DNA from 3 places in the Brevibacillus sp. NSP2.1 genome. Region 2 is predicted to be linked to each of the others. Evidence: predicted binding sites of a transcription regulator. Region 2 holds the regulator's gene; each other region holds the start of a gene.

Region 1 (10,776 bases), 260 kb from region 2:
ACCAGTTGGGCTTCCGGGTCCTGAAACACCATCCCGACGTGCATCGCCAGCTCGCCTACTGTCGCCTCCCGCGTGTTTCGCCCGGCGACCCGGACCTCGCCGTCATAGCTGCCTTGGAGCGCGTGGGGAATCAAGCCGTTCAGCGCGAGAACCAGCGTGCTTTTGCCCGCGCCCGATGCTCCCATGACGAGCAGCAGCTCGCCTGTTTGCACGCGAAAAGTCACGTTGCGGATGACAAGCTGCTCCGCGTCGTCGTAGCCAAAGCAGACATTCCGCGCTTCCAGTACGCCACTTACCATCGGCTACCGTCCTGTCCGGTTCGCCAGGTTCACGCGATAGTCCGCGAGCAAGCCTGCCTGCAAAAGCGCGTGGCACAACGCCCGGGAGAGCCATGCCGCCAGTGCGCAGCTCGCTGCCGTCACGGCAAACAAGCCGAACTGCGCCCCTGCGGACAAATCGCGTAGCCTGTCAGCGGGTATTCACTCAAGACCGCGAGCGCGCCTGTTACGGCTGCGGCCGCCAGCATGAACCGCGCACTGTACGTCCGGTAGCGGGCGAACGCGTACGGCAGCTCGCAAAACAGCCCGTTGACCGCCTGCCCCACCAGCATCATCCAGCCGTACGATGTGAACGGGATCATCACCAGCCCCGCCACCGTTTCTGCCAGCAAGCCCGCTCCCGGTTTGCGAATCAGATAGAGAGCGATCAGGCCGGGCAGCATGTAAAAGCCGATCAGGATGCGGGAATAAATCGGGCCAAGCAGGGAAGTAGCCAGCATGTAAACGTAATTCACGCCAATGATGACGATGGCAAAGACGGCACTGAGCAGTCCTGCCATCAGCAGGTCCTTTCTCCTCCAATATCGCTGGACGCGTCCCGCCTTCTCCAAGCCTGTTTTCATTGGGTTCCCCTCTCTAGCGCTTGCTGCTTTCTGTTTTCCCTCTTCATCATAAGGGGAAGGCCCTGGCCTTTACCGCCATTTCACGGAGAGACGCTGCCCCTGGACGGAGAAATTGCCCATTTCTCACGGTCATGCGCTGACGGTGAGTTGCGCGCAACGCAAGCAGTCGGCCCTGTTTTTCGGGGCAAAACGCCGCGCCCCATTCACTAGAACACTGGGCTGCGAGCTTTTCGTCCCCAAATGGCAAAGGACACAAGTCTCGCTTTCTCCCTTTGTTCGCAGCCTCGCGATGTCGCCCTTATACTGCTCAGAATCTTCTCCCTTCTTGTCTGTACAAAAAAGACGCCCTGCAACATGCAACAGAGCGCCTTTCTCGCTGGTTTATCGTTTCTCGACCCGTTTGCCGTACAGCTCGGGTTGATGCCGTACGTTTTGCGAAAAATCGAGGCAAAATGGCTGAAATTGCTGTAGCCCACGAGCAACGCCGCCTCGCTGACGCTGATCCGCTCTCTTTCCAGGAGCAGCTTGGCCTTTTCCAGCCGACTCCGTAAACTGTGAAAATTCGGCTTGAATACGCATCTGTCCCATCCTCTTTTTAGTCCGGCATGTATGGTAAGCGAACAACCGTCGCTGGCTTGCACATTTTCTTCCATTATATTGATTTTGATTCTCATTATCAATGAAATTCGCTTCTTTGCCACTAATCGGCATGCACAAAAAAACCTTTGCCGCCCAGAAATTCACCGGGCAGAAAAGGTTTCGTCCGTTCGCTTTACAATTACGCAGTCGTTGTTTTTTCTTTTGGCTTGGTCACGATGTGGTGACCGAGCGGCAAACCGCGCTGTTCCAGCTCATCCGCTGTCACAATGTGGAGCGTTTCGCTCTTACAGGGCATGGGCATCAATCCGCCCAAAGGGCTCATTACCCGTCCGATCGTGTCCGTCTCGATAAGCACGTACAAGCCTTTTTCCTCCAACTGCTGAATAAAATCCCCCCAACGTTTGGAAGTAATTTGATCGGCATGCTTGGTGAACATGACACCCATTTCTTGTGCTAGCATGTAAAATCTCCTTTGTCCTATCCATCAGATATCTGCTTCAAAAAAGATATCCTAACAATACAGGGAAACAGTCCGTTCTGGCAAAAAGCGTTTCGGCCAAAAAAAGACGAAAAACGGTTGTTTTTGACCGCTTTTCGTTTCAGGAATCCCGCATCTTCTTCACACACACCGTTTCAGCGCGGCACGCTGTTTTTTGCGGCTTGCCTTTTTGCCAAGAGCCCTTTTTGCCAAGAGCCCTTTTTTGCTTCATTGATAGCTGATCGCCTGTTTGCCCAGCGCTGTCCAGCTCGATTCCAAAGCCTTGTGCGCGACCTTCTGCTGCTTTGCTCCCGTAAGCGGATCGTTGACGTACGCGTAAGTCTCGTCATAGCCCACCAGCAAGACAGCGTGCTCGTCAAAAGGAGCTACCACTTTTTTCCCGTCCTTGTACCAGCTCTCCCACTCGGTAGGCAGTTGAAAATCTCCGGTCGCCCAGATCACGACCGGACGCCCCGCTGCCACCTGGTCCAAAAGCGCCTGGTAGGATGCCCCGGTCAAATTGACCGTCCGCTCGCCCATGTAGCGGCGCAGCAGCTTTTCCAGCGGCTTGTTGTAAACGGCGAAGCCTTTGCGCACCCCTGTCATGTCGCCGACAAACCCGATGTTCGGATCTCCCCATTCCTTGATGTCCCCTTGTTCCTTCACCAACGGCTCAGGATCTTTGGGCACTTGCTCGGCCAGCACCCGTTTGTCGACGTTTTGTCCGGCATGCCTCAGCAGCATCGCCAGGCTCGTTACTTCACAGCCGTTGTGCAGCTCCGGCTTCTGGCTAATAATCGGGACATCCAGCATCATTTTGGCTGGTCGCGGTGCTTGCTGCGGCGACAGGTCGAACAGCTTCTCCTGCTGCACACGCGCGGGCGCGACAGGGTCACGTGCCGGGTCCGCCTGTTCCTGCGGAAGTGTGCAGCCCGCCAGCATGGCAAACGCGGCTGCCCATGTAATGTTCCTTGCCCAACTCAACGTTCACGCCACTCCTTTGTCTTTTACCCACAGGGTGGCCCGGCCAGACAGTCGCGCATGAATGGTTAGTTTTAGAAAGGCGCTGCCAGCTCCGCATGCAGCAAGCGGGCAAACGAAAGCCAGTGCATCTCGGAGCCGGCCCGCAGCTTCAATCGCCGCGCTGCCTGATCTATGTGCACGACCTGTGCCGACAAGCGGCGCGGCGCCTGCCCGTCATAGTACGTCAACGTCAAAACGCTCTTTGTCTGGAACGCCTGCCACACCAGCTCGCTTAGCGCTCCCAGTTGCTCCTGGTCCAGCTCGGGCGGCACGTAGCGGCGCTCCTCTTCCTTCATGCGCACGTACATTTCCCGATGCTCCGGCAACACAAACCGGCTCGAGACGAACAAATTTTCCTTTTTGGATACGCGTGTCTCTCTCATGCTCGCTTCTCTCCTTGGTGATGATCTCGTACCCATGCGCCGACAAGCTCCTGGCACTCGGCGCGCAACACCTCAATGATATAGCTCGCTTCCCGCAAGTACCCGCGCTGCCGGTAATGAACCACGTACGCATAATCCTCGCGGCGAGCGCTGACAATCGTGCATCCGAGTTGCCGCAAATGACGGCGCAATTGCTGATGCTTACGCTCTGCCCAGCGGGAGAGCTCCTGGAACACGTCCTGATAAGACAGCTTCAGCGGTACAACTCCCATCTGCCCCGCATCCGCCATCACCGCGTGAAACAGGATGCCAAACAAAATATATTGACGCACCAGCTCTTGCTCCCTCGCTTCTCCTGACGGCATCGGCTCTGTCACTTGTAATGCCCTCCGATCTTGCGGGCACGCTCCTTGGCCTGCCCCGCCTCCAAGGCTGAGGCCGCTCGCAAAATCGCATCCTGGCCAAAGCGCGCCCGAATGTCGTCCATCGCCTGGGCAAGCGAGCGGCGCTTGTGCGTGTCTGTAAACAAATTCAGTTGCACGATATTATCAGGCACGAGCTGCCCTAGCGTGACGCCAATGCTGCGCACAGGCCCCCCTGTCCAGTGCCGCTCAAACAGGCGACAAGCCGCTTCGTACAGCGCCATGGCGTCATTCGTCGCTTCCGCAAGCTTCATCTGGCGGCCAAAACCTTCGCCAGCCGCCAGATTCGCGCCGCGACAGCCGATGGAGAGCACCGAGCCCATCCGTTCTTTTTGCCGCGCCCGTCGGCACACTTCCTCGCACAATTCCAACAGCACGACCTTGATTTCTTTTGCCGTATGGTAATCGCGCGGCAACGTCATATGGTGGCCGATCCCTTTTTGTGTCCCGTATTCGTTCAACGAAACCGGCGAGTCGTCCAGGCCGTGCGCTGTGCGCCACAGCACCTCGCCATTCACGCCCCAGTGGCGGATGAGCACGGCGGGGCTGAGCGCAGCGAGCTGGCCGATCTGATAGACGCCCATCCGGTGAAAATGGCGCTTCATGCGCGAGCCTACCCCGAACAGTTTTTCGATGGGCAGCCGCCACAGCGTGTCGGCCAGCTCTGCCCGCTTGAGCCAAAATATCCCGCTTTCCTGCTTTTTGGCGAAGTTGTCACAGGCCATTTTCGCGAGGACCTTGTTCTCTCCAATTCCGACCCGGCAGTTGACTCCCGTCTCCAGCCAGACGCGCTGCCGAATCTGGGCAGCCAGCTCCAGCGGATCGCCAAACAAGTGGACGCTGCCTGTCACATCGAGAAACTGCTCGTCGACCGAGTACGGCTCCACCTGATCGGTAAACGACTGGAAGATGCGCGTGATCTGCATCGACACCTGAAGGTAGTGCTCCATGCGCGGGCGCACTACCACGAGCTGTCGACATTTTTGTTGCGCTTGCCACAGCGCTTCTGCCGTTATCACTCCGTATGATTTCGCAATCGGACACGCGGCCAGCACCACTCCACTGCGCCGCTGCGGATCGCCGGCGACCACGATCGGCTGATTGCGCAGCGCCGGATTCGCCGCTTTTTCAATGCTGGCATAAAAGCTTTGCATATCGATCAAAAAAACAATCCGTTTGCTCGCATTAGGCATCACCATCATCCCCTGAACAAGAACTTGTGTTCCTATATGAACTTTGTTCTTATTATAGCAAACGTATGTTCGTTTTTATACCTGTCCCTCCGAAAAAAACATGGTAATTATTTCTGCAAAGACAAGCACACGCTGGCAGGTGTTTGGCCGAGCGTGTGCGAATCCCATATGATATGTTATTTTTTGACAACCGGAATCCAGATTTCACTGCGAAACGTCGGCGATGTCGTGTCTTTGTCAGCATTCCACAGCATCTCCGGACCTTCGGCCAGCTCGTAGCCGGAAGACAAAAACCATTCGGAGTAGATGCGCCCCCAGACGTCCTGCAGCGTATCCGGAAAAGGCCCTACGGCTTCGAAGACGGCCCACGTAGAGGCCGGGACTTCCAGCTTCGCCAGGCTCTCCGGGCAGTCCAGCGTAGTCGCCACTCCGATGTAATGGTCCAGCTCGCCGTTGTCCAGGCGGCCGTCGGAAAAGTTCGTGGATGCGCTCAACATCCCGAGCGGCTCTACATTGGAAAGCGACTTGAGCAGGCGGATCTTCTCGGCGTCGAGTGACGCCCACATGGCGGCAATCTCGGGATTCACCCCGTTGTAGATCAGCGGAACCCTTTTCTTCAAGCCGACGATGCGAAATGCCTCTTTTTCTTCCATGCGGTAATTCATGGCACTGCCTCCTTTGATGGATAGATGAAAGGTCATTCGCGGATAGGCTTTCAAGGACTGCCCGCTGGCTCTCGCTTCGCTGGGCGTCACCCCGTGCATCTGGGCAAAGGCGCGAGCGAACGAGTCAGGCGAGTTGTACCCGTACTTGACGGCGATGTCGATCACCTTCAGCTTGCTGTCTTTCAGGTCGAAAGCCGCGAGTGTAATGCGCCTGCGCCGGATGTACTCCGAGAGCGGAATGCCCGCCAAGGACGAGAACATTCTTTTGAAGTGGTATTCCGAGCAGCACGCCACCCGGGCGACTTCCTTGAAGTCGATCTCGCCAGCGAGATGTTCCTCGATGTAGTCCAAAGCTTCATTCAGCTTTTGCAGCAAATCCATGAAAACGACCTCCCTCACCACCACAGAATAGCAGACGCCAAACGAAGCCATCCGACATTTCGTGCCCGATTATGCAGGCTCGCTTCGGCTGGCATTCCTAACAAGCATACCATACCGCACCGAAAGGGATTGTTGCCCATGACCGCTTCTCCCTTGCACGCCGAAATCGGAGGCATTTTCGTCGCTGTCCGCGACATCGACGCCGCTTATCGCTTCCTGGAGGAGCTTGGCGTGGAGCTGACCAGCCCCATCCAGCACGGGCACTGGTTCACCTTCAAAGATCCCGACGGAAATGCGTTGATGGCAGCCAAATGTTAGCAAAAAAGAAGAGGTGACCCGCATGACCGTCCGCCTGCGACTGACTGTACCGACAGACCTCCCGTTCGTCTGCGACGTGGAGCAAGCGCCAGAAAATGCCCCGTTCATCCTTCCGTGGCCGGAAGAGCGCCACCGCGAGGCTTTGGATGATCCCGACATCTTGCACATGATCGCCGAGAAAACAGAAACAGGCCACCCCGTCGGCTACGTCATCATCGCCGGGCTGGCCAGTCCGCACCATTCGATTGAGCTCTTGCGCATTACGATGGCAGTAAAAAGGCACGGCTACGGCCGTCGTGTCCTGCGCCAGATTAAAGAGTGGGCTTTTCGCGAACAAAAAGCCCATCGGCTGTGGCTGGACGTCAAGGAAACAAACGGCGTAGCCCGCGCGCTCTACCTGTCCGAAGGCTTCCGCGAAGAAGGAATCTTGCGCGACTGCCTGAAAACAGGGGACACTTACGAATCGCTGGTTGTTTTATCCATGCTGGCCGACGAGTACGAAGCCTAGCGTCAGGTCTGGCCAGCCGTCACAAGCTAGAAAGCCAACGTCCGATCCGTCATCACGTACATCCATTTGCCGTCCGCGCTCGCTCCCAGGAGGGAAAGCCCCGCAGGAAGGCCCGACACGAGCACAGACTGCTGCTTCGTATCGGCGTCAAACAAGTACAGCGACTGCTTCAAGTCGGTTTCCTGCGCGGCTTTTTCCCATTCGGTAAACAAATAGCGGTGCGTGCCAGGCAGCCACAGGCCCTGGCCGCGCATGTCCATCAACTGCACGTTGCCCTTGAACAGCCCTGCATTCCAGTACATTTGGTACTCCCCGTCTGTCGACTGGACATACCCGGACCAGAAATCAGCCGGAACCGGGGGATGCCAGTCGATGACCTTGCCGCTCTTCCAGTCGTAGCGCTGGCGAATCTCCACAAAGCCCGCTTCCTCGCTTCTCATGGCAAACGTGGCGTAGCGGCCGTCGTCATGGAAGGAGACAGGCAGCACTTCCCCGTTGAACTCGCTCGTCGGAATCCAGCCTTTGATCGCCCCAGCAATCCGCTTCTCTGTTCCTTTTCCCAAGTCGTACACGACCAGATCCAGGTCTTTTTTCTGGTCCGCTCGCCCCACCGCCATCAGCAACTGCTTCTGATCGTGGCTAAAGCTGGCTCCGTGCACATACCCTTGTACCTGGACACGGGTGACGCTGTCGCTGTTCGGAACGGTTGTTCCTTGCTCCGGCTGGGCGTAAAAGAACCCGCGCCGATCGGCAAAAAATACGCCCTCTCCGCGGTAGTTGTCTGTCAACTCGACCGGATACGGAGTCCGCTGCTTTGTTTTCGTATCGTAAATCGAGTAGAGCATCGGATAGCGGGCGTCGCACTCGCAATACTTCGTAAAGCGGCTCTGCAGCACGTACCGTTGCTCGCGGTCGAGCAGCTCCATATTGGTCATGACGGAAAAGTCAGTCAGCTTTTCGCGCACTTTGCCGTCTACGGAAACGCGCCAAATTTGCGCAGGCGGCAGCACGACGGCGTGAAAGGCGTTGGAATCGCCGACGACCGCGCCTTTTGCCGACTTGGCTCCGGCCGCGCTAAGCACGTATTCCGTCCAGTCCCGCTCCTTTGTCTCCTGTTCCGGAAGCGTCACCAGAACTTGCAGTTGGCGGTTGCTCGCCCAATGAAAAGCGAACGCTGGCTCGATGAAGCCGAGGCCCTCTCTCGCCGCTTCTTCCTTCGCATGCTTGCGAATCGCCGCCTCTACGCTTCCCCGGTCCATCTCCTCGCGGAAAAACAGCGTGTACGCTTGCGGAGCAGCGCCGACGACTGTACGCAGTGGCGACTGCAGGCGCGGCTCCTCGTTCAGTTGAATGACCACGTCTTCTTTCATGGCCGCATAGTCAAAAGGCCGCTCCGGCTGCTTCCAGTCACTCGCTGCCTTCGTCGACGCGCTCGCTGGTGCAATCTGACCGGACGCAGCGCGCACGGCCTGCCCTGCGCCTGTTTGTTTTTCTCCCGAAGCGGCTGCGGCGGTGCTGCAGCCTGACATGACAAGCAAAGAGAAGCCCAACGCGATGCTCATTCCTCGAAGATTTCGCAAAAACACAAAACTCGCCTCTCTCCCCAGTAATTTTTTCCATCCTCATAGAAGAAAGACGTTTTTCGCTGTCGTTTCGTCACGTTTTTTCGAGGGTCGTTTTGCACAAAAAAGCGAAAAGACCTCCTTCGCACACACAGGTGCGGCAAGAGGTCCCTCTCGATGCTGCCTTAATCGAACACGATGCCATCAAGTACGCCTTCGCGCTGCAAATAGTCGCGCAACCACTGGTACGCCGGGTCTCGCCAAAACGAGTCGTCGGCCACCAGCCGCGCCGTCTCCTGTCTGGCAACCTCCAGCGCCTTGTAGTCGGACAACAGGTCAGCGACTTTGAACTCGGGCAAGCCGCTCTGCTTCGTGCCGAAAAAGTCACCCGGTCCGCGCAATTCCAAATCGCGCTGCGACAGCTCGAAGCCGTCCGTCGTCTCGCACATGACGCGCATCCGCTCTTTGCCGATCTCGGACTTCGGATCGGCAATCAGGACGCAGTACGACTGCTCCGAGCCGCGCCCGACCCGCCCGCGCAACTGGTGCAACTGGGCAAGCCCGAACCGCTCCGCGTCGTAAATGACCATGTAGGTAGCGTTCGGCACGTTGACGCCGACCTCGACCACCGTCGTCGAGACGAGAACGGCGTGCTTCCCGGCGAGAAAAGCTTGCATCACCGCATCTTTTTCCTTCGCAGGCAGGCGGCCGTGCATGAGCCCGACGCCGAACTCCGGGAAGACGTGGGAAAGCTGCGCGTGAACATCAATCGCGTTTTGCACGTCGAGCTTTTCCGATTCTTCGATGAGCGGGCAAATGACATACGCCTGCCGCCCTTTGCGCAGCTCGTTGCGCATTTGCTCGAGGACAGCCGGGAACTGGTCGTGCTTTTTCCACGTCGTCTCAATCGGCTTGCGGCCTGCCGGCATCTGGTCGATCGTCGAGACGTCCATATCGCCAAACGCCGTAATCGCCAACGTGCGGGGAATCGGCGTGGCGGTCATGAACAGGACGTCGGGAGTGAGTCCCTTGTTGCGCAAAATGCGCCGCTGCTCGACGCCGAAGCGGTGCTGCTCATCTGTAATCACCAGTCCCAGCCGCGAAAAGAACACGTCCTCCTGAATGAGCGCGTGCGTCCCCACGACGACGTCGATCAGCCCCATTTGCAGCGAGCCGATGACCTCCCGTCTGCGCTTGGCCGTCAAGGAACCGGACAGCAAGGCGACCTCGATGCCGTAGTCCGCCAACAGCTTCGTCAGCGACTGCACATGCTGCTCGGCGAGAATCTCGGTCGGCACCATCAATGCTCCCTGATAGCCAGCCTTCACGGCAGCCAAAAGCGCAATCGCAGCCACCACGGTTTTCCCTGAGCCGACGTCTCCCTGCAACAGCCGATTCATCGCATGCGGGGCGCGCATGTCGTCCAGTATTTCCTTGACGACCCGCTTTTGCGCATCGGTCAGCGGAAACGGCAGCCCTTTGACAAACTGCCGCACCTCGTCCATCGGAATGGCGAGGGCCACGCCTTCCGACTGCTGCCGATTGATGCGGCGCAGCGTCTGGATTTTCAACTGAAATAAAAACAGTTCCTCGAACATGATCCGGCGCCGCGCCTGCCGCCCGTCCTCGGCGTTTTCCGGAAAGTGAATCGAATGAAACGCCGCCACGCGCGGCATCAGCCGGTAGCGTTCCACGATATCCGGCGGCAAAATTTCCGGAATGTCCTTGCCGTATTGCCGCAGCGCCTGCTGGATCGACTTGCGCAGCAGCGTGTGCGTCATATCGCCGCCAAGCGGATAGACCGGAGCCAGCTCGCCGCGTTTGGTCGCCCGCTCCGAATCGACCTCGGTCATCTCGCTGACCGTAATCTGGAGCTTGTGCTTGTCCCATTTTCCGGTCACGAGAATTTCCTTGCCGGGCGATAGCCTGCTTTTCACAAACGTCTGGTTGAACCAGACCGCCGTCACCACTACGCGATCCATGACCATTTTGACGGAGAGGCGCGATTTTCGTTTTCCATAAAAACGAACAGAGGGTTCGCCGTACACCGTGCCCGCCAGCGTGACCCTCTCTCCGTCTTTTACTTCTGTCAAATCGCGCACGCGGTAGTCTTCATAGCGGGAAGGAAAGTACTCCAGCAAGTCGCCGATGCTGTGAATTCCGAGTCCCGCAAATGCCTTCGCCCGTTCCTCCCCTACCCCGTGCAAAAGGGAGACAGGCGACTGATACACCCCGGCCATTTACTTCTCCAGCCGTACGCCGAATACTTTCGCTTCGATCATACGGCCCGTCTGGGTAGCCGCCAGTCCGCCCTGCGCCGTTTCCTTGAGCGCAGTCGGCAT
Region 2 (10,776 bases):
GAGTTGCTTGAGGGGTATTTTTTATGAAAACGGCTCCTTGTTCGCTAAGCTTGAACAAGGAGCCGCCACTGTTTTTCGCGCATGATCGTGTTTCTGCTCATTTGACCATCGTAGCCAGAAAATCATGCAGTTTTTCCAGCGAACGAATATTTTGATTGCAAGTGACGCTGTCTTGACACAAGTAGTTTCCTTTTTTCAAATACGTGCCGTCGCCCGCCCCCCGCGCTTCCAGGACGAACATGCCGATGTCGGTAATTTTGTTGCAGATCGCACAAATCCCTTTTTTGGGCAGGGGAGTAAAAACGCCGTGAATGCCGATCAGCTTGTCAGGGTAGTAGGCGATAATGTACTTTTTGTCTGCCCCGCTGTCGAACCAGCTTACATACGACGTTTCGGCATACGGGATTTCCGCTGTCGCAGGCGGCTTGAGCTTCTTGACCTTCGGGAACATTTTTTTGATCGCTTGCTCGGTCAAAGCGGGAAAAGGGATGATATACGGCGAGAGCCGCAGCAAAAACTGTTTGGCTTCGTTCTTTTCCTTGATGGCTGCGAGTGGCGCAAGCAGTTGTTTTTGTTCCTCTGTCATGCCGGGGAAGAGCTGGAACACGGATTCCTGGGCGATTTCTTTGCGGGCCCGGATGACGTTAGGGTCTGTGCTGCTTGTGTATGCGTTCAACAAGGTTTGCACCTGTGCTTTGATGAAGTGATAGTGGTGGGGTGAAATAAATGGTTGCATCTTTCTGGTTCCTCCTTGCAGCGTACTCCGTCGGGCGTGAGGAGTCGTGATGGTGTTTGTACCTTCTACTGTAAAAGGAGCGGAGTGCGCTGCAAAGGGAAAGAACGATTGTAAAAAGAACTCGGCATAGGAAAAGCACTGACCGTCTCGTGGACGCGCCAGTGCTTTTGTCTATTTGGCATACACAATCTTTTTGATCGTTTCCGTCGAGAGAAAGTACTGCTCGGCCAGCTCCTGGATGGAGGCGCCTTCGCGAAAAGCGTTGCGGATCGCGCTGTTGCGTTCATCCAACTGTTTTCTGCCGCCGGTCCGGGTCCCCCATTTGTGATGGGCCGTCTTCGGTTTCGGAATGTAGATGATTTCTCCCTGCACGTACTTTTGGATTTCTGCGATCAAGGTTTCTGGCAGCATGCTGGCTGCATTCACATATTTCATTTCCGCTCGCTCCTTATTTTTAAAGTGAAAAATAAGGGGCAAAGCCAGGAAATAAGAAATGAGATACGTTAGAGAAGGCGATGAATTGTCTAAACGACTGTCCACCTCATGCAAAGTATCGCCTTATTCCCAGGCTTTGCATGAGACGCTGCAGTATCTGGCAAACCAATTCCATTCACCAACCACACACCCCCTCGTTCGCGTTTTCTCCCTGCGCGCCGCCAAGTGCCCGCGCAGTAGTTCCCATTATAAATCATCTGTCCGCCATTTGCACCGCGGCTCTGGCGATTTTTTCGCCACGCGCGCGCCGTCCGCCTATGCGACAAAGGAGCGGGGGACTCTTTACCTGGTCACAAGAGTGCGGAGCTGTTCTTCCGTCCACTTTTCCACATCCAGCAGCGCCTGGTATGGATCGTCTCCCGGAATGTTAAAATAGGAGGCAAAAGCAGGTTCGGTTTTCAGGCCGTCTTGCTTGAGCTGGCGGATGGCGCGGAGGGCGTCAGCGCCACCGAGCAGCAGCAAACGGTGCTCGACGACCATGTGCCGATACGCATTTTGCTGTTCGACCGGGCGCGGTTGGGCAAACAGCTCAAACCAGAAGCCGCAGGCAAAAAACGCAATCAGGCAGGTGGGCACGCCTTGCACGAGCAGACGAGCTTCCTCGTAGCCTTCATACGCCGCATACGAAGCGCGGACGACGTCGGCAAACTGCTCGAGGTCGTGGCACTCGCAAATAATGTCCAGATCGCTGTCCGCAATGTCGATGTCCAGAGGGATCGTACCTGCGAGCACGGGATCGAACGCTTGCAGCCGCTGCATGACCGCGGATTGGGCGATGGCCTGGCCCGCAGCTTTTTGTTTCGGTGTCCCGTTGTGCAAATAAGATAGGTCGCGCCAGTTTCGCGTCATAGTAACCCTCCGCTTTCGTTAAAATAGGCAGGTACTCCTCGCAGACGGCCTCACGGATTCGCAAAAGAAGAGTGCAACTTCAATCGGCTTTTTCTCGTATTACCTATGTGAGAGGAGTGCATAGAGAATGGATATTGTTCTTTGGATTATCGTGTTGGTGCTTTTCGCGCTAAGTATCGCCGGTATATTTTTGCCAGTACTACCCGATACGATTTTACTGTGGGCAGGCTTTTTGCTCTACCACTTTTTCATAGCCGATCCGGGAGCGGGGTTGCCAGCGTCTTTCTGGTGGGGGATGGTGGTGCTCAGTATCTTGCTGTACGGTGCGGATTTGTTGACCAACATGTTTTTCGTGAAAAAGTACGGCGGCTCCAAATGGTCTTCGGTGGCTGCGGCCGTAGGGATTGTTCTCGGAATCTTCGTGTTCCCGCCGTTCGGGATGCTGATTATGCCGTTCGTGCTCGTGGTGCTGGTGGAGTTGCTCGTGCAAAAGCAGCCGATAGAGAAAGCGGTAAAGGCAGGCTTTGGCTCGCTGATCGGCTTTTTGGGAAGCGCAGTTGTCAAAGTCGTGTTGCAGGTGAGCATGATCGTCTGGTTTTTCCTTGCCAGATAAATATAATGATAGAGACGAAAAAGGACAGCGGAGGCTGTCCTTTTTTCATGCGCTGGAACGATTAGTGGATGAGGCGATAGACGCCAATGACTTTTCCGAGAATGGTGACGTTGTCCAAAATGATCGGTTCCATCGTCGCGTTTTCCGGCTGGAGGCGGAAGTGGTTCTTCTCTTTGAAAAAGCGCTTGACGGTCGCTTCGTCTTCTTCTGTCATGGCGACGACGATATCGCCGTTGTTGGCGACGTGCTGCTGGCGCACGATTACGTAGTCGCCGTCCAGGATACCGGCGTCGATCATGCTGTTCCCGGAAATCCGCAGCATGTACACCTTGTCTGAAGTCACGATATTTTCTGGAAGCGGGAAGTACTCTTCGACGTCCTCAATCGCGGTGATCGGCTGCCCGGCGGTTACTTTCCCGATGACGGGAACGCGAACGACAGAGTCCTCGAAGTTGTCCTGGAAGCGGTCTTCCTCAGACAGCAGTTCGATGGCGCGAGGCTTGGTAGGGTCGCGGCGGATCAGCCCTTTCTTTTCCAAGCGCGCCAGATGACCGTGCACAGTAGAGCTGGAGGCAAGTCCGACAGCTTCGCCGATTTCGCGGACGGATGGAGGATAGCCTTTGTCCCGGACTTCCTTGCGAATAAATTCGATTATGGCTTGTTGTCTGCTGGATAATTTTGACATAGAGAGACACCCCTGATTTCTCGAACATGTTTTCCTATATTATACCATGGGAGCTTGCGTTCGACAAACATAAGTTCGATTTTGATGCGAACAGGAATTTTTGACAGGGTAAATGCATTTGATTCGACAGCATCGGCCAAATCTCGAAAAAAGCGCGGGCGGGCGGCCGGAGCCGTAAGTTGCAGCCGTTCCATTGTAATAGAGCCGGGCTAACTCCAAGTCGGCAAACAGTTCCATCGTCGCGGAGCCGGGCTTACGTCGAGCCACAAGCCGCTCCACTGTCGCAGAGTCGAGCTCACGTCAAACCGCCAGCCGCTCCAGTACCGAAGAGCCGAGCTTACGCCAAGCCACAAACCGCACCAACGCGGCACACTTGGACTTCTGTTCAGGTAGCAAGCAACCAGCTAGAAACGAGCTAAATCCACCCCAATAGAGTCGCCCGGCAGCGTCATCCGAAGCAAAAACGGCTGCGCACAGCAGCTCCGCGCGAATTTGCGAGACGGCGGTTTTTGTATTGACATGAACATATGTTCTCATTTATGATAGGGATACGAACTTATAGAACGTATGTTTGTAGGGGGTCATATTATGAATGCCATGTCTATCCATAACCGTTTCGAGAAAAAGCAGCCTCGCCGCGTCCGTTTGGGCATCACGAGAGGACAAGCTATTTTGTTTTTGCTGACGTTCTCTCTCTTTTTTTACTTGCTTACCGAACTGGTGTTTGCCTCTTCTGCGCATAAAGAGACGCTAAAAGGAAAAGAAGTGACCGTTCGCTCCGGCGACAGTCTTTGGACGATTGCTGTGCGCCATCATCATTCGGAAAAGGTGGATGTGCGCGATCTGATTTTCGATATCAAAATGGCGAACAACCTCGACAGCAATCTCATTTATCCGGGGCAGACCTTGTTCATCCCGGAAACGGACTGATTCGAGCACTTGCCCGCCATCCGCTCTCTTGCCAGTTCCGACTGATATGATATAATAAAGCGGCATTACTACAGAGTGGGAGGAACCGGAACGTGGTATCTGACGCAGAAATTAAACGAATCAACGAACTGGTCAAGAAATCTCGCGAGGTTGGCTTGACTGACGAGGAGAAGCAGGAGCAAAAAGCTCTGCGCCAAAAGTACATCGATGCGGTCAAGATGTCGCTTCGAGCGAATCTGGATTCCATCCGCTATGTGGAAGATCTTGAGGAAAATCGTCCAAAACAGTAAACTTACTTGTATTGATACGGCAGACATCCTTGCTTGACGCTCGGGTGTCTTTTTGTTCCTGACGACTTCTGCCAGTTTTGCAATTGAGGAGGGGGACCAATGGCATGGGTGGCTGTAGCGGTTGGGGGAGCAGTCGGCTCGTTGCTTCGTTATGTGCTGGCGCTGGTTGCCAATCAGCCGGGCTGGCCTGTAGGCACGTGGCTGGCGAACATCATTGGCTCGTTTGCCATCGGCGTTTTGTTTGTGATCGGCAAGGAGCGGGGAGGCTTCTCGCCTGAGCTGTATCTTTTGTTTACGACAGGCATTATGGGCGGATTCACGACGTTTTCCACATTTTCGCTGGAAGTGGTTTCGTTCTGGGGAGAGGGACAATGGCTGCGCGGGCTCGTTTACGCCCTGCTCAGTATCGTGGTCGGCCTGCTCTCTTGTGCCGCGGGAATCTGGCTTGCCAGACAAATGCAATAACGACCATCACATTGATAAAAGACGAGAGGGGGGATGGGTGTGAGTACCCAACACCGCGATTACGAGGCAGAACAGAACAAGCTGGATGAGACGATTGCATTGATCGATGGGGAGATCGCTCGGCTGCGCGAAGAGATTCGGGAAGCGACCGACGATTACGTCAAGCAGGTCGTGAACGCAAGCAAGGCAAAAGACCTGCGTTATTTGGAGGATCACGGACGCGACAAGCCGTACTTTGGCCGAGTCGATTTTCTCAAGGACGAGGTTTACGAGCTTGACCAGGTGTACATCGGAAAAAGAGGGATCGTCCGCAGCGATACGTTTGATTCGATCGTCGTGGATTGGCGAGCGCCCATTGCCAGTCTCTATTATTCCGGAGAGAGCAAGGATGCGTTTTACCGGATGGGGCGCGAGATCGTGCGCGGCGAGGTGAGATTGAAGCGCAACTTCGCGATTGAGGACGGAAAAATCGTCGGGATTTACGATGGCGCTGTAAAAGAGACGATCAACCGCGAGATGGGGCACCCGGACGAGTTTTTGCAGGAAGGCTTCATCGACGAATTTTTGAACGCCAATCTGAACTTGACGAATGACAGCCGCTTAAAAGATATCGTCGCGACGATCCAGTCGGAGCAAAATGACATCATTCGCGCGGAAAAAGATCGGCCGATCGTCGTGCAAGGGGTTGCGGGCAGCGGAAAGACGACGATTGCGCTGCATCGGCTGTCGTACCTGATTTACAACTACCAGGATACGATGATGTCGAAAAAATTTATGGTGTTCGCCCCGAACCGGATGTTTCTGACGTACATATCAGAGGTGCTACCCGAGCTTGGCGTCGACGATGTTCAGCAATCGACGTTTGTAGACTGGGCGGCGCGGCTCGTGAAGCCGCTCATGCCCAAAGGCTGGCGGATCGTGAGCCCGGACAAACCGCTGCAGTTGTTTTTTGAAGAAGGGCAGGACGAGCGGGAGCAGGAAATCACCCGCCATCGGCTGCGTTTCAAAGGCTCGCTGGCGTGCCGGGAAGCCATGGAAGAGTACATACGCTACGTGATCGAGACGAGAATCCCGTTCAAAAAACTGAGTTTTCTTTACAACAAGACGAAGCAAGTGTTCTCCATCCCGGGCGAGACGATCCGGCAGTTTTTTCTGGAGCAGTTCGGGTCCTTGCCGTACCATCGGCGCGTCGATGCGCTGCGCAAGCATTTGAAGCAGGAGATGAACAAACAGCTATTTTCGCATTTGCGCGAGCGAAAAGTCGACCTCGACAAGCAAGGGCTGGCCAAGTTTGAAAAAATGCTGGAGCAAATTTTGGATACGTACCTCGTCTCCTTCCCGCGGCTGGACATTTTCGAGTCGTACCGCGAGCTGATCGCAGAGGAGGAGCTGTTGCGCAAGCTTGTCCCTGCGGACATTTCCGACGAAGTGGTCCGCGATGTGAGCCGGTCTTCTGCGGCGCTGTTTGCCCAGGAGCGGCTGGAAGCGGAGGATATCGCGCCGCTGTTGTATTTGCAGCATATCATCGAAGGGATGAACAAGGCCGGGCATTTCGACCATACCGTCGTGGATGAAGCGCAAGACTTGAGCGCGTTGGAGATTGCCGTGATTGCGCTCGCGACGAAGCGCCACTCGCTGACGATTGTCGGCGACATCGCCCAAGGCATTCACAGCTACCGCGGCATTCACGCGTGGGAGGAGCTGACCCAGGGTATTTTCGAACAGCTTCGTCCCGCCTACTACACGCTGGCGCAAAGCTATCGCTCGACAGTTGAGATCATGCTGTGCGCCAACGAAGTGCTGCGGCAGATTGAGCTGCCGGAAGCCGTCTTGGCGAAGCCCGTCTTGCGCCATGGCGAAAAGCCGGTCATGGTCGAGGCCGATTCGCGCGCCAAGCTGTGGACGGAAGTCAGCTCCCGGGTGGCCGCTCTGCAAAAGGAAGGGTTGCAAACGATCGCGATCGTCACCAAGACGATTCAGGCGAGCAAAAAGGCGCACAAGGCGCTTGCAAAGAGCATTGCCGATTTGACGCTGCTCGGCAGCAAAGACAACCAGTTTCCGGGCGGCGTAACCGTGATGCCTGCCTATTTGACAAAAGGCTTGCAGTTTGACGCGGTCATCGTGGTCGATGTGGATGCGTATCAAAGCAACGAATGGGACGCGAAGCTGCTCTACGTGGCGATGACCAGGCCGGTGCATCGCCTCGTGCTGACGAAGATGGCAGGGGAGCAGGCGCCACTGCTGGCTGAGCTTTCGCCCGAGCTGTACACGCAGGCTTGAACGTGGCAAATAGTAAAAACCCCTCTGGCTGAATAAGCAGCAGAGGGGTTTTTGCGTGTGTGGCTCAAAGCGATTAATGGTCGCCTGTGTTTCCTTTGGACGGGTTGGTGATGACGAAGCCTTCTTGCGGCAGATACAGGTAGTCGACGATGATGCCGTCCAGAAGCGGCTCGTCTTTTTTCACGACAACGTCGATTTCCTTGTCAGTGGAGACTACTTCATCCTCTTCGGTCGGTTTGTCCAGCGCCAGGCCGTAGTGTGCATGATCGCCGTGCGCGTGAGTGATATAGACACGCAGCTTCAGGTCTTTGTCTTCTTCCTGCTCCATGATCGTGGTCAGTTGCTTCGCTGCATTGCGAGTGATCTTTACCTTCATCGGTCAAGTCTCCTAACTGTATGTATGTGAGTTTCTTCTCCATCTTAGCAAAGAGGGAATTGCAGTTGCAATGTGGAAAGTGTTCTGGAACATAGAGTTGCTAGACGAACATGCGGAAGGGGACGCTTTTATGAAAATGGATTTGCGCAGCGATACCGTCACGAAACCGACTGAAACGATGCTTCGCGCGATGGCGGAAGCCGAAGTGGGCGATGATGTTTATCGCGAAGACCCGACGGTAAACCGACTGGAGCAGCTTGCAGCGGAACGGCTCGGGAAGGAGGCGGCCTTGTTTGTCACCAGCGGCACACAAGGCAACCAGGTCGCTGTGCTGACCCACTGTGTCAATGGTGACGAGGTGATCGCGGAAGCGGAATCGCATATTTTTTATTACGAAGGGGGAGCGATGTCGGCTCTGGCTGGCGTGCAAACCCGGACACTCGCGGGAGAGCGCGGTGCCTTGCGCCCGGAAGACGTGGAAAAAGCGATCCGCGGCAACAACATTCATTTTCCGCGAACGAAATTGATTTGCCTGGAAAATACGCATAACCGGGCTGGAGGCGCGGTGGTCACTGTCGAGCAGATGAAGGGCGTCTATGACGTGGCGCAAAAGCACGGGATTCCGGTTCATCTAGACGGGGCGAGGCTGTTCAATGCGGCGGTCGCCCAAGGAGTCGACGTTTGCGAACTGAGCCAATACACGGATACCGTTCAAGTTTGCCTGTCCAAAGGGCTGAGTGCGCCCGTAGGCTCCATTTTGGCTGGGGACCGCGCTTTTATCGAAGAAGCGAGATGGTGGCGAAAAAAGCTCGGCGGAGGCTTGCGCCAAGCGGGCTATTTGGCTGCGCCGGGAATCATCGCCTTGACCGAGATGGTCGAGCGGCTGCGTGAAGATCACGAGCGGGCACAGCAGTTGGCCGCAGGCTTTCGCAAGCTGTCCCTGACTGTCGAGCCTGTCGAGACGAATATCGTGCTGGTCAGGACCGATTCGATCCAGGAGACAGCGGTTGACTTTTTGCAGCGGCTCGCAGACAGAGGGGTGTTGGCGGTCGACTTCGACGAATACGTGATCCGCTTTACGACGCACCGTCATATCGACGAGCAAAGCGTCGCCAAAGTGCTGGAAGTCGTAGAGAAGCTGCTGGGAGCAGCGAAGTGTTCCGGGTAACGATACAGGCTGTTTGAGCGAGAGCGAAAAGCCAGTCCAGCACCAGACAAGGGGCGGACTGGCTTGTTGCTTGGGAAGCGCTGAAGAAATAGAATGAATTTTTTGACAATATGTATAAAAATCTTTCGCCGCTAGCACATGATTTTCTACCAACTCGTCCGATTCCTTTTTTGCGGTGATGCGATAGCATGGTGGAGAGCAAAAGACTGTCAATCAGTCATCTTCGCGAACTCGACACAGACGAGGAGGACGCGAGAGTTGAAGAAACGAACAGGCGCGCTATTGATTGGGTTTCTGATTTTTCAATTCGTTGCAGGCTGTAGTTCGTCCCAGCCGTCGGCAACTGACAACCAGGGCACAGAAACAACGAAATCCGAGCAAGCCAAAACGCAAGAGATGGTCTTGAACTGGAATGCGGAAGGGGGAGAACGCCGACGGCAGACCCGGGCCTGGCATCAGACGGGACTTCCTTTGACGTGATTACGGCCTGTTTTGAAGGGCTGACGCGCTACGGGCCTGACGGAAAGATTGCGGGAGCGCTGGCCGAGAACTACTCCGTTTCCCCCGATATGCTGACGTACACGTTTCAATTGAAAAAAGACGCCCTCTGGTCCAACGGTGATCCCGTCACCGCGCACGATTTTGAATTTGCCTGGAAGCGCAATCTCGACCCGCAAACAGGCTCGGAGTACGCCTACATGCTTTATTTCATCAAAGGAGCGGAAGAATTTAACACGGGAAAAGGAAGCAAGGATGCCGTCGCGGTCAAAGCGCTCGATGACCACATGCTGGAAGTGCAGCTCAATTCGCCCGCGCCGTTTTTTTTCGAGCTGACCGCTTTCCCGACGCTGTTCCCGCTGCACCAAAAAACGGTCGAGTCCAATCCGGGCTGGGCGGCTTCTCCCGAGAACTACATCGGAAACGGCCCGTTCAAGATGGATGTTTGGGAGCATAAAAACAAGCTGGTGCTGGTCAAAAACGACAAGTACCATGACAAAGACGCGGTGAAGCTGGACAAGATCGTCTGGAGCATGATTACCGACACCAACACGTTGCAAGCGCTGTTTGATTCCGGCGATCTCGATTGGGGCGGCCACCCTGCCTATACGCTGCCTGTCGATTTGCTGCAAAGCTTGCAGGATGAGGGCAAAATTGTGCTCGACCCGTATCCGAATACCGTAGCGGTTACGTTTAATACGACCCAGCCGCCGTTTACGAACAAAAAAATTCGCCAGGCGTTTTCCTACGCGATTGAGCGCCAGCCGTTGGTCGACGGAATTGTCCTGCCGGGTGTTCCCGCTGCCTACGCCTGGGTGCCGCCCTCGATGAAGCTCAGCAGCAACGATTACTTCAAGGAAGATGCCGCCAAGGCGACGGAGCTGCTCGCAAGAAGGCTTGAAAGAGCGAAAAATAAATCCAGAAAGCCCCCGTCTGTCCAAGAGCGGCTCTTGCGGCATGGCGGGGGTTTTTCTCCGTCGTTCGCGTGTATTTCCCTTCTTCCAAAGAAATACTATAGCCATTGACTCTTGAGGGAAAAGAGGGATGAACATGATATCGGCCAAAGAGCGTGAGCGGCTGCAAAACCAGATGAAGCGCGACGAGAGCAAGATCGTCAACATCGTTCTCCAAAATGCGCAGCAGGTAGCAGGAGAAATTGAAAAAGCCACCCACCAGGGCATTTACATGGTAGATGGCCGTTATTACGGATACGAAGAGATCAAGGAAATCAACGGCTCGCTCTAGCCGAAAACGGACACGTCGCCAAGCCAGCCGAGTCTGGAAGCGGCTACAGGCGCGGCGGCGGGAAAAAGTGGCGAAGGGCATCCGGCAGCTCCTTTTGCCACAGGCCCCAGACGTGATTGCCCGGCTTTTCGGCATAGGACAGGTTG
Region 3 (10,776 bases), 1.8 Mb from region 2:
GATTGCGGAAAAACTCCACCGCATCCTCAATCGTCATTTCCAGCACGTCAGCGATGCTCTTGCCCTTGTATTTTACATCGAGCGTCTCCCGGTTGTAGCGCTTGCCGTGGCACACCTCGCAAGGCACGTACACGTCCGGCAAAAAGTGCATCTCGATTTTGATAATCCCGTCGCCGCTGCACGCCTCACAGCGCCCGCCTTTGACGTTGAAGCTGAAGCGACCTTTTTTGTAACCGCGCACCTTCGCTTCGTTCGTCGAGGCAAACAGATCGCGAATGTCGTCAAAGACGCCTGTGTACGTCGCCGGATTGGAGCGCGGCGTCCGGCCAATTGGGGATTGGTCGATATCAATGACTTTGTCCAGATGCTCCAGTCCCACGATGCGGCGGTGTTCGCCCGGCTTTACTTTGGCGCCGTTCAGATCGCGCGACAGCGCCTTTTGCAAAATCTCGTTGATGAGCGTACTTTTCCCGGAGCCTGATACACCTGTCACAGCGACGAACAATCCCAGCGGAATTTTCGCTGTGACGTTTTTCAGGTTGTTTTCCTTCGCGCCCTCGATTTTGATCCATTTGTCTGTAGGCTTTCTGCGCTCCAGCGGGACCGGAATGAACTTGCGACCGCTCAAATAGGCGCCTGTGAGCGAGTTTTCATCCTTCATCACTTCTTCCGGCGTGCCCGCAGACACTACCTGGCCACCGTGAATACCCGCACCAGGCCCGATGTCGATAATGTAGTCGCAAGCCATCATCGTATCTTCGTCATGCTCGACGACGATCAGCGTGTTCCCCAGCTTGGTCATATGCTCCAGGGTCTTAATCAGGCGGGCGTTATCCCGCTGGTGCAGACCGATGCTCGGCTCGTCGAGGATGTAGAGGACGCCCATCAGGCTGGAGCCGATCTGGGTAGCCAGCCTGATCCGCTGCGCCTCGCCCCCGGACAATGTCCCGGCCGCCCGGCTCAGAGTCAAGTAATCCAGCCCGACGTCGATCAAAAAGTTGAGCCGTGCCTTGATTTCCTTCACGATCAGGTTGGCAATCTTCGCTTCCCGCTCGGTCAACACCAGTTCATTAATGAACTGGTGTGCATCGAGAATCGACAGCGTCGTCAGCTCGGAAATGCTGCGCTCTCCAACCTTCACAGCGAGGCTCTCCTGACGCAAACGGTGCCCTTTGCAGACAGGGCAAGGTTTTTGGCTCATGAAGCCTTCGATTTGCTCGCGAATGTAGTCCGAGCTGGTTTCCAGATGACGGCGTTGCAGATTCGGAATGACGCCTTCAAACGGCACAACCGCTTCCCTGACTTGCCCGAACTCATTTTCATAGCGGAACTGGATTTTCTCCCCTTCGCTGCCGTACATCAAAATCTGCACTTGCTCCGGGGGCAGCTCCTCGTATGGAATGTCCATGCGAATGTTAAAGTGGCGGCAAGCCGATTCCAGCAACTGCTGATAGTAAGTCGACGACTTCGGCTCCCAGGCGCCAATCGCGCCGTCATGCAACGTCTTGGTCGCATCCGGAACGACCATGTCCGGGTCTACCTCCAGCTTTACGCCCAAACCGTCGCACTCCGGGCACGCGCCAAACGGACTGTTGAAAGAGAAAATTCGCGGCTCCAGCTCGCCGATGGAAAATCCGCAAATCGGGCAGGCGTGCTTCTCGCTGAACAACAGCTCCTCCTGCTCCATCACGTCGACGATCACCTTGCCGTCCGCGAGGCGCAAAGCCGTCTCCAAAGAGTCCGCGAGGCGCGACTGCACATCCGGCTTCACGACGACGCGGTCCACCACGACTTCGATGTTGTGCTTTTTGTTTTTTTCCAGCTTGATGTCCTCGGACAAATCGGTAATTTCGCCGTTCACACGCACGCGCACGAAGCCCTGCTTGCGAATGTCCTCCAGCAGCTTGACGTGCTCTCCCTTGCGCCCCTGTACCATCGGCGCGAGGATTTGCATTCTCGTGCGCTCCGGGTACTCCATCAGGCGATCTACCATCTGCTCGATCGTCTGGGACTGAATTTCGATGCCGTGCTCGGGACAGATCGCTCTGCCCACACGCGCATACAAAAGACGCAAATAGTCGTAGATTTCCGTCACCGTACCGACTGTGGAGCGCGGGTTGCGGCTCGTCGTCTTCTGGTCGATGGAAATAGCGGGCGACAGCCCTTCAATCGAATCCACATCCGGCTTGTCCATCTGCCCGAGGAACTGGCGGGCATAGGCAGAGAGAGACTCCACGTAGCGCCGCTGTCCCTCTGCGTAAATCGTGTCAAAAGCAAGGGAAGACTTTCCCGAGCCGGACAAACCCGTCAATACGACGAATTTGTCCCTCGGAATCACTACATCAATGTTTTTCAGATTGTGGGCACGCGCGCCCTTGACGACAATATGTTCCAATGGCATGAAAAAACCTCTCCTTAGAGTTCCGCCTTCAGCTCCAGAATCAAATCACGCAGTTCGGCCGCACGCTCGAACATGAGGTTGCGCGCCGCTTCCTTCATTTCTTCTTCCATGCGTTCGATGACAGCCAGTCGATCTTTCTTCGGCATCTTCTTGAAATCGGCGTGTGGCAAATAGTCCGCTTTTTCCTCGGCCACCTTTGTCGCCTCAATCACTTCGCGCACAGCTTTTTTCACCGTCTGCGGGGTGATGCCGTGCTTCTCGTTGTAGGCGAGCTGGATGGCGCGGCGGCGCTCCGTCTCGCGAATCGCCGAGTTCATCGAGTCCGTCATCTTGTCCGCGTACATAATCACGCGCCCTTCGGCGTTCCGGGCTGCCCGCCCGATCGTCTGGATCAGGGAGCGCTCGTTGCGCAGGAAGCCTTCCTTGTCGGCGTCCAAAATAGCGACAAGCGAAACCTCGGGCAAGTCCAGACCTTCCCGCAACAGGTTGATCCCGATCAGCACGTCAAATTCGCCCAATCGCAAGGAACGCAAAATCTGCATCCGTTCGATCGTCTTGATGTCGGAGTGCAAGTAGCGGACCTTGATCCCGATTTCTTTCAAGTAATCGGTCAGGTCCTCCGACATTTTTTTCGTCAATGTCGTGACGAGGACGCGTTCGTTTTTGGCAATCGTAGCCTGGATTTCCCCGATGAGATCGTCAATTTGCCCTTTGATCGGGCGCACCGAGATCGTCGGGTCGACCAGTCCTGTCGGGCGAATGACCTGCTGCACCAGTTCCGGGCAGTGCTCCAGCTCATACGGGCCGGGCGTTGCCGAGATGTATATCGCCTGGTTGATTTTTTGCTCAAACTCCTCGAATCGCAGCGGGCGGTTATCCTTCGCAGACGGCAGGCGGAATCCATGCTCGACCAGTACGTTCTTGCGCGCCTGGTCGCCGTTGTACATCCCCCGCACCTGCGGCAAGGTCATGTGCGACTCGTCAATCAACAGCAGGTAGTCCTCTGGAAAGTAATCCATCAGCGTGTACGGAGCGTGCCCTGCCGGAAGCCCCGTCAGATGGCGCGAGTAGTTTTCGATCCCGGAGCAAAAGCCCATCTCCAGCATCATCTCAATATCGTAGCGCGTCCGCTGCTCCAGCCGCTGCGCTTCCAGCAGCTTCCCGGCTGCGCGCAGCTCTGCCAGCCGCTCTTCCAGCTCCGCCTCGATGCTTTGGACGGCCAGCTTCATTTTTTCTTCGCGGGTGACATAGTGGGACGCAGGGAAAATCGCTACGTGGTCGCGCTGCCCTAAAATCTCTCCGGTCAGCACGTCAATGGCGGTAATTCGCTCAATTTCGTCTCCGAAAAACTCCACGCGAATCGCCTGCTCGCTCTGTGACGCCGGAAAAATCTCCACGACGTCTCCGCGCACCCGGAAGGTCCCCCGCGTAAAGTTGATGTCGTTGCGCGTGTACTGGATGTCGACCAGCCGATGCAAAATCTCGTCTCGTCCTTTTTCCATGCCGACGCGCAGCGACAGCAGCAGCTCCTTGTATTCTTCCGGCGAACCCAAGCCGTAGATGCACGATACCGACGCCACAATAATGACGTCGCGCCGCTCAAACAGGGCACTGGTCGCCGAGTGACGCAGCTTGTCGATCTCGTCGTTGATGCTGGAGTCTTTTTCAATAAACGTATCCGATTGGGGAATGTACGCTTCCGGCTGGTAGTAGTCGTAGTAGCTGACGAAGTATTCCACCGCGTTATTCGGGAAAAACTCCTTGAACTCTGCGCATAGCTGGGCAGCCAATGTCTTGTTGTGCGCCATCACCAGTGTCGGCTTGTTCACCTGGGCAATCACCTGGGCGGCCGTATAGGTTTTTCCCGTACCAGTGGCCCCGAGCAACGTCTGGTGCCGCTTGCCTGCCTGGAGCCCCGCTACCAGTTCGGCGATCGCGGTCGGCTGGTCACCGGACGGTTGATACTCCGATACCAATTCAAAACGGTCCATTCCCTCGTTCATCTCCTCGTTGCATAACTGTTTCTATTTCCATTATAACACAATTCCGGCTATGATAAGCCGAAATTCGAACAAATGTTTGTCTTCATCCTTCGACACATTATACCGATAATAAGTAGTAGTGTACAAGCACGTACGGTTAGACTCGCCACCTTCAGGGAGGATCGACATGTCAGATATCGGAACCACCGTTAAAAATAATCCTTATATTCAACCACATATGAGCTATCAAGGTAAAAAGGAGTTCACCACAGAGCTTGACAACAACGCCTTCATGAAGCTGCTGCTGGAGCAGTTGAAGCATCAGGACCCGATGTCCCCGATGGACAACTCCCAGTTCATCCAGCAAACGAGCATGATGACCATGGTGGAAAAAATCACCAAGATGGCGACGCTGATGGAGCAATCGAACAACAGCATGCTGACGCTGGAAAAGTACGAGTCGCTGATCGGCCGCACCGCCACCTACTCCCTCACGACCAAAGACGAGGTGACGGGTGAAACCTCGACGGAGACGAAGGAAGGCGTGCTCGACGCCGTTTACATGGACAGCGGCAAAATCTACTTCCGCGTCGCCGGAGAGTCTACCCCGATTCCGCTCGCGGACATCAAAGGTCTGGAATCGCAAGGCATGACCGGAAATGCGCTGGATAGCAGCGTGAAGTTCATGAACATGATCGGCAAGGAAATCTCGTACAAGACGACCAAGGAAGTAGACAAAGACGGCAATCCGGCGACCACAGACGACATCACCAAAGTAGATGAAATCGCCAACGCGGTCGTCACCGGCTTCTCCATGAAAGACGGCGCCACACAGTTTACGCTCGATAACGGCATGACGGTCAAGCTCGATCAGGTCGTGGGCATGAGCGTCAGGCCGGACAGCAGCGTCATGAGCAATTCGCTGCAGTACGCCCAAATGATCGGCTTCAACATCACCTATACGGAAAAGCAAACCAATACAGACGGCTCGACCATAGACAACAGCCTGAACGGTGTCATTAAAGCCGTCAGCATGAAAAACGGCGTCGTGGAGTTCGTCTTGACTGATGACAAAAAAATTGCGCTGAATCAAATCACCGGGTTTGAAGCGAGCGCCTAGTCCTTTCTATGCGAAAAAGCCGCACTTGCTCTCTCTGGAGCGTGCGGCTTTTTCTTTTTACTTGTCCCTATTCTTTTACGACCGTCTGTCCCGTAAGCGCATCGACATACAACGTCGTATCTATCTTCACATCGCCCCCGCAAAAACAGTGCGAGCGGGTCTGGCGGAAGGACAGGTCATAGCCAAGCTTCCAGCTCATCGCGCTTGTTTGCCGATCCTTTTGGTGAATGTAGGTCAGTTCAAGCGGCATGGCTTGCAGCAATCGCTCCATCGCTCCCTGTTCATTGATCGCCTTGGCGCGAGCGGGGAAAACCATGTTGTCCGGGCGCTTCACGATAACTTCCTCGACCTTGCCCGTCCACGCATTTGCGGTAATCGTGTACATCCCTTCTTCTTTCATCTGCCCGATCCGGTAGACAGGAACGCCGCCGATAAGCGGGTCGGCCACCAGCGTCGTATATTTGTCGGTGCCGACATCGGCAAGCCTCAACTGGTTGCTTCCGGAAGGCACGAGTCTTCGCAACAACGCTTCCGCCCCTTTGCGATCCCGGCTCTTGTCTGTTTTGGCGGTGGACCACTGCTCATCTGCCTGCTTGTAGACAAAACGAATCAGCCGCCCTGTCTTGGCATCGGTTTCGAGCATAATATGGTGCTTTTGGGCCTGGCTGATCCCTACCGGAAAACTTCCGATGTGGTATTTCTTGTCCGCATCGGCGACACTCTCCGGGAAGTAACCCCAAATAAAGAAACGGCGCTCCTGGCCGTCATCGTACTTCTCGTCCAATACGGCAAGCGGCAAATTGGCTGATTCGAGTTTGAACAGGATGCGCAGCAAATTGCGGGCCTCGTTCTCGGTCTGCGCGCTCCACTTTTCCCCTGTCCCGGTCACGTTCAAAATTTGTGCCTGCTGGACTGGTGCTGCCAGCCTTTTTCCGCTGAACGCGTCCAAGGCACTGCCGGTATGCTCCTGCGAAATGACTCCATCCTTGACAATATAGGCGAGACGCGCTGCCGTCTGATTGTTTTGCTCCTGCTCCGGCAGCAAGTACACCAGCTCCAGCGGGCGTTGTCCCTTCCACTTGCCCACTGCTTGCGCTGCGGAAATGACGCGCTGCGGCGAAGGGAGTACCGCCAGATTCACGGTTTCATACAATCGCCCGTCAAACATCCGCAACCCGACAAGCCGCCCCGCGGCGTCGAAGCTGACAAAGCTGTCATACGCATCGTCGAACACCACATTGTTCACTTTGCGAACCATTCTGACCGTCAGTTTGCCTTCTTCCTTCTTCACTTCTCTCGCCTGATACGTATTTCCAGCAAGCAAGCCTGTCAGGAAAGTCTGCGCTCGCGTTTTCGCTTGCTGGTCAGTCGGAAATGCTGGCTTTGCCATTTTGGCGGGAACGAGGTCCAACTGGAGCAAATTCCCTGTGGCTCGGTCAAAAATCGCGCTGTCCTCCCCCTGAGCTGTTCCGGTGGCCGCCCGCACAAAAGACACTTTTACGCCGCTGACACCTGGTCCATCCACATCGCCACCGTAAACGACCTTGCGCGAAGACAGTTCCGGCAACAGCCGAACCAATTTTTGCACCCCTTTGGCAACAGGTGCAGGGACTGCGCTCTCGGCATTCGCTGCGAGTACAGAACTGGCCGATTTTTCTGCGCTTGCTCCGGCAAATGGCGCAACCATTATGCTTGTCGCCGTTAACGCCCCAGTCAAAACGCACAAGACCGTTTTTTTCAGATCGGACAAATGACTCACTCCCTTCATTTCCTCGTAAAGGTAGACGCGCCAGCCAGGCGTAAGTTTTACGAACAGACGAGCTTTTCAGAAAAATGTTTTTATCGAACCTGTCTATCCAAAAAAAAGAAGGCACGCAACCGTTGGCGCATACCTTCTCCCCTTCTCTCGTTCGATACATCAAGCTCCGACATTCAGTTTTTCCAGCTTCTGCTTGATAAGCTCGACGACGCTGGATCGTTTCAAATCGACAAATACGCGAGTCGTTGCGTCCGGCACCACGATGATTCCCAATTGATGGTGATTGCCCGCGTAGACAGCGCACTGCACAAACTTCATCTCGCCTTCGCGCGTGAGCACTTCCATTTTGCAAAAAGCCGGATTGGCCTGCAACGCCGGGTACAAGTCTTCCTTGTCTCGCACCGGAATGCCGTTGACCTTCACGATGATTTCTCCTGTCGCAATCCCGATCTCCTCTGCCCGCGTGCCCGGGATGACTCCCATGACCTTGATGCCGCGTGAAGACTGGATGTAGTAAGGAGAACGCTTCCTTTCTTTCCACTGGCTCCAGAAAAACAACGCTTCATGCCCGAACAACGCAAACAGGGCAGCGAGCAAAACGAGCGGGGCAAACAAGACGGACAGGGCGCAAAGCGCCAAAAGCCCGACTGCGTACCAGGTAAGGTTTTTGGAAATTTGCTTGACCTTTTCCAATGGTGTCATCGTCTGGGTCATATCCGAAAAACCCGTAACCGTCGGCAGCAGCATCAGTCCGAAGGAAGCAAGCTCGCCTGAAAAAAACGGCCAACCCGGATAAAGCGCGCCACTGATCGTCCCCGGCTCCACCTGGACGAACAGGGCAAGCGGAGTCAGCCAAAAAGAATGCAACAAGTAAGCCCCGACGATTCGTCCGCGCTGTCCTTCGACAAACAGCGGAGAAGCGTCCCTGCCTCCGTTCCAGCGGACGAGCATCGCTTCGATCAAGTGCATGATGGCTACCAGGGCAAGGAGCGGAATCGGCTTCGCCTGCAGCAGCATTGTCCACACACTGCCCAGACCAGGAACGTCCTGCAAACCCGGAAACAGTTGGGCAATTACATGGAAAACCGTCAGCAGACCCGCCGCATAAGCAAAGCAGAGAAAACGCAAGCGAACCAGCGCCAAAAGAAGGGCCAATGCCCATAAAATCCACAAATCCTGCGCCTGCACGACGACTCCCAGTCCTGCGGCGAGAAGAGAGATGCACAATCCCCCTGCCACGCCCATCCCTACTGCGCGGATTGTCGAAAGGAGCGGAGACTGCATGCGTGCGGCAAAGAGCTGCCTTTCCAGCTTCATCTGTCTGCGATAGTGCAAGTAAATGAAGCCGAGAAAGAGGTAAAAAACGGGATTGAGAAAAAATGCGGCAAAGCCATATGCAATGGAAAGCATATCTGCCTGAATCGCCAATTGCCTCACCTCAAATGGAAAAAAAGAAAACCACGACATGTGATTTGCCGTGGTTATCATTTCTACGGAAAAGCGGAATTTCCCTGCTTCCCTGTTCTTGATTATTTTTCCTATTTGCCGGTAACGACATCCAGCGCCTTCTGCAATTGCAGATCGTTCTCCGGCTTGCGCATCGTTTCGCGCAAGCTTTCTTCGAGCTGACTGCGGGTCGCCGCGTCCACTTTTCCGGTTACAGGCAGCTTTTTCGCCGTCTGGAACTGCTTGATCGCCTGTTCGGTCTTTTCGTCAAAGTAGCCGTCATCGCGGCCTGGCGACAATTTCAGTCCGGTCAGGATCAGTTGCAGGTTCTTCACGTCAGCGCCTGCCATGTCGCGGGCCAGCTCCTTGTCGGCTGGCAACTGCGTCGCATTGAAATAATCAGGCTGCGCGACCTTGAAGTCCGGCTCGATTCCTTTTTTGTGAATCCATTCGCCGCTTGGGGTGACCCATTTGGCGATGGTCAGCTTGAGCTGGCTCTTGTCCGTCATTTCCATCGTGCTTTGGACAGTGCCTTTTCCGAAGCTCTTTTCGCCGACCAGCTTGTAGTTGCCGCTGTCGCGCATCGCCCCGGCCAAAATTTCCGAGGCACTGGCACTTCCGCCGTTAATCAGGACCGCAATCGGATACGGTTTGGCAGCATCCGTTGTCGAGCGGTACTCTTCTTTTTGCTGCCCGCCAGCACCGTACTCAATGGCGACGATGACGCCTTTTTTCGGCACGAGCACTTCTCCGATTTCTTTGACAGCCAGCAAATAGCCGCCCGGATTGCCGCGCACGTCGATGACGAGGCCGCCGATTCCCGTTTTCTCCAGGGAAGCAAGCTGCTCCTTGAAGTGCTTGGCTGTTTCCGTCGAGAACTGGGTAATGCCGATCACGCCGACCTTTACGCCGTTTTTCTCGATAATTTGGCTATTCACCGTTTCGATTGGAATATCGTCACGAATGCACACGATGTTGAGCGGCTCTGCCACTCCTGCGCGAACGACCTTCAGAACGGCTTTCGTTCCTTTTGGCCCGCGAATTTTGGTCACGGCCTGATGCAGATCCAAGCCTTCCAGCGATTCTCCGTTGACGCTCAAAATCTGGTCGTTCGGTCTAAGACCCGCACGCTCGGCCGGAGAACCTTTGAACGGCGAGACGACGGTAACCCGTCCGTTTTGCATCGTGACCTCTGTGCCGATTCCCTGGAAAGTCGAATGCAGCGTCGAGGTAAACTCTTCGGCTGATTTCGGGTCCATGTAATCGCTGTACGGATCTTCCAAAGCTCCGACCATCCCGCCGATTGCGCCTTCTACCAACTGTTCATTCGTAACCGTTTGAATGTAGTCTTTTTTAATCGCTGTAAACGCTTCATACAGCTTCTTGAACTCCTGGGGATATTCCGAGCCTCCCGAAAACACCGCGCCTGTGGACGCAGTCAGCGCCCCATTCTGAGTTGCGTTCGCGCTGGCTGATGTCTTCATCATCGCTATGGTCAAAAAGCTGCTGGCCACCATCGAGATGAGCACAAGCGCTAATACGGTACGTCCTTTCCATCTCACTACTCACGTCACCATCCTTTGTGCTACCGGCAAAAAGATATGCTGCTAGTGTATGCATTTGCCGTTAGCAATATTTGTCTGGCTGCCCGTTGCTTGACTATTTCAGGTACGGCATAGGGTTGACGGCAACGTCGTTTTTGTAGACGGTAAAATGAAGGTGATTTCCGGTAGAGCGGCCAGTAGAGCCTACTTCGGCGATTTTTTGGCCTCTCGATACGGATTGTCCCACAGAAACCTTGATGCCACCCTCGCGAATGTGTCCGTAGAGCGTGGTGATCTCCGCACTGTGTTTAATCATTACCGTATTCCCGAAGCCGTTGGAATACCCTGCGAAAATGACGACCCCGTCAGCCGCAGCCAAGATCGGCGTTCCTTTGTGTGCTGCCATGTCTACACCATTATGCCCAGCAGAACGGCCTGTAAACGGGTCTGACCGCATCCCGAAGCCTGAACTGAAGCGAAACTGTCCGTCCGCGATCGGCAAACCGAGCTTGCCGCCCTTGTAC

What was found. Region 2 encodes LexA, which represses DNA repair genes until DNA is damaged. Its sites were predicted from a motif close to CGAACATATGTTCG; they were not measured.
Region 1: M655_RS11115 (DNA polymerase IV) is a predicted target of LexA. The motif match lies at 5,059-5,072, and genes of this name have one in related genera.
Region 3: uvrB (excinuclease ABC subunit UvrB) is a predicted target of LexA. The motif match lies at 4,470-4,483, and genes of this name have one in related genera.

The regions. Positions count from the first base shown of each region.
Region 1 covers NZ_CP048274.1:2,206,494-2,217,269, reverse strand. Annotated here, with positions in the region: gene M655_RS11155 (energy-coupling factor ABC transporter ATP-binding protein) at 1-299, opposite strand, end outside; gene M655_RS11150 (hypothetical protein) at 303-431, opposite strand; gene M655_RS11145 (ECF transporter S component) at 419-901, opposite strand; gene M655_RS28320 (helix-turn-helix domain-containing protein) at 1,108-1,554, opposite strand; gene M655_RS11135 (hypothetical protein) at 1,680-1,961, opposite strand; gene M655_RS11130 (C39 family peptidase) at 2,208-2,963, opposite strand; gene M655_RS11125 (YolD-like family protein) at 3,035-3,385, opposite strand; gene M655_RS11120 (YhjD family protein) at 3,382-3,762, opposite strand; gene M655_RS11115 (DNA polymerase IV) at 3,759-5,000, opposite strand; gene M655_RS11110 (AraC family transcriptional regulator) at 5,177-6,046, opposite strand; gene M655_RS11105 (VOC family protein) at 6,185-6,364, shown strand; gene M655_RS11100 (GNAT family N-acetyltransferase) at 6,387-6,872, shown strand; gene M655_RS11095 (hypothetical protein) at 6,899-8,434, opposite strand; gene recG (ATP-dependent DNA helicase RecG) at 8,620-10,674, opposite strand; gene sdaAA (L-serine ammonia-lyase, iron-sulfur-dependent, subunit alpha) at 10,675-10,776, opposite strand, start outside.
Region 2 covers NZ_CP048274.1:2,469,600-2,480,375, forward strand. Annotated here, with positions in the region: gene M655_RS12425 (FusB/FusC family EF-G-binding protein) at 98-736, opposite strand; gene M655_RS12430 (CD3324 family protein) at 908-1,171, opposite strand; gene M655_RS12435 (DUF4269 domain-containing protein) at 1,514-2,080, opposite strand; gene M655_RS12440 (DUF456 domain-containing protein) at 2,208-2,693, shown strand; gene lexA (transcriptional repressor LexA) at 2,755-3,378, opposite strand; gene yneA (cell division suppressor protein YneA) at 3,967-4,308, shown strand; gene M655_RS12455 (DUF896 domain-containing protein) at 4,401-4,598, shown strand; gene crcB (fluoride efflux transporter CrcB) at 4,698-5,063, shown strand; gene M655_RS12465 (HelD family protein) at 5,103-7,343, shown strand; gene M655_RS12470 (HesB/IscA family protein) at 7,417-7,719, opposite strand; gene ltaE (low-specificity L-threonine aldolase) at 7,850-8,887, shown strand; gene M655_RS12480 (hypothetical protein) at 9,146-9,367, shown strand; gene M655_RS12485 (peptide ABC transporter substrate-binding protein) at 9,364-10,410, shown strand; gene M655_RS12490 (hypothetical protein) at 10,430-10,630, shown strand; gene M655_RS12495 (alpha/beta hydrolase) at 10,674-10,776, opposite strand, start outside.
Region 3 covers NZ_CP048274.1:672,714-683,489, reverse strand. Annotated here, with positions in the region: gene uvrA (excinuclease ABC subunit UvrA) at 1-2,401, opposite strand, end outside; gene uvrB (excinuclease ABC subunit UvrB) at 2,416-4,392, opposite strand; gene M655_RS03300 (flagellar hook assembly protein FlgD) at 4,571-5,503, shown strand; gene M655_RS03295 (hypothetical protein) at 5,571-7,271, opposite strand; gene M655_RS03290 (PDZ domain-containing protein) at 7,422-8,690, opposite strand; gene M655_RS03285 (S41 family peptidase) at 8,801-10,270, opposite strand; gene M655_RS03280 (murein hydrolase activator EnvC family protein) at 10,368-10,776, opposite strand, start outside.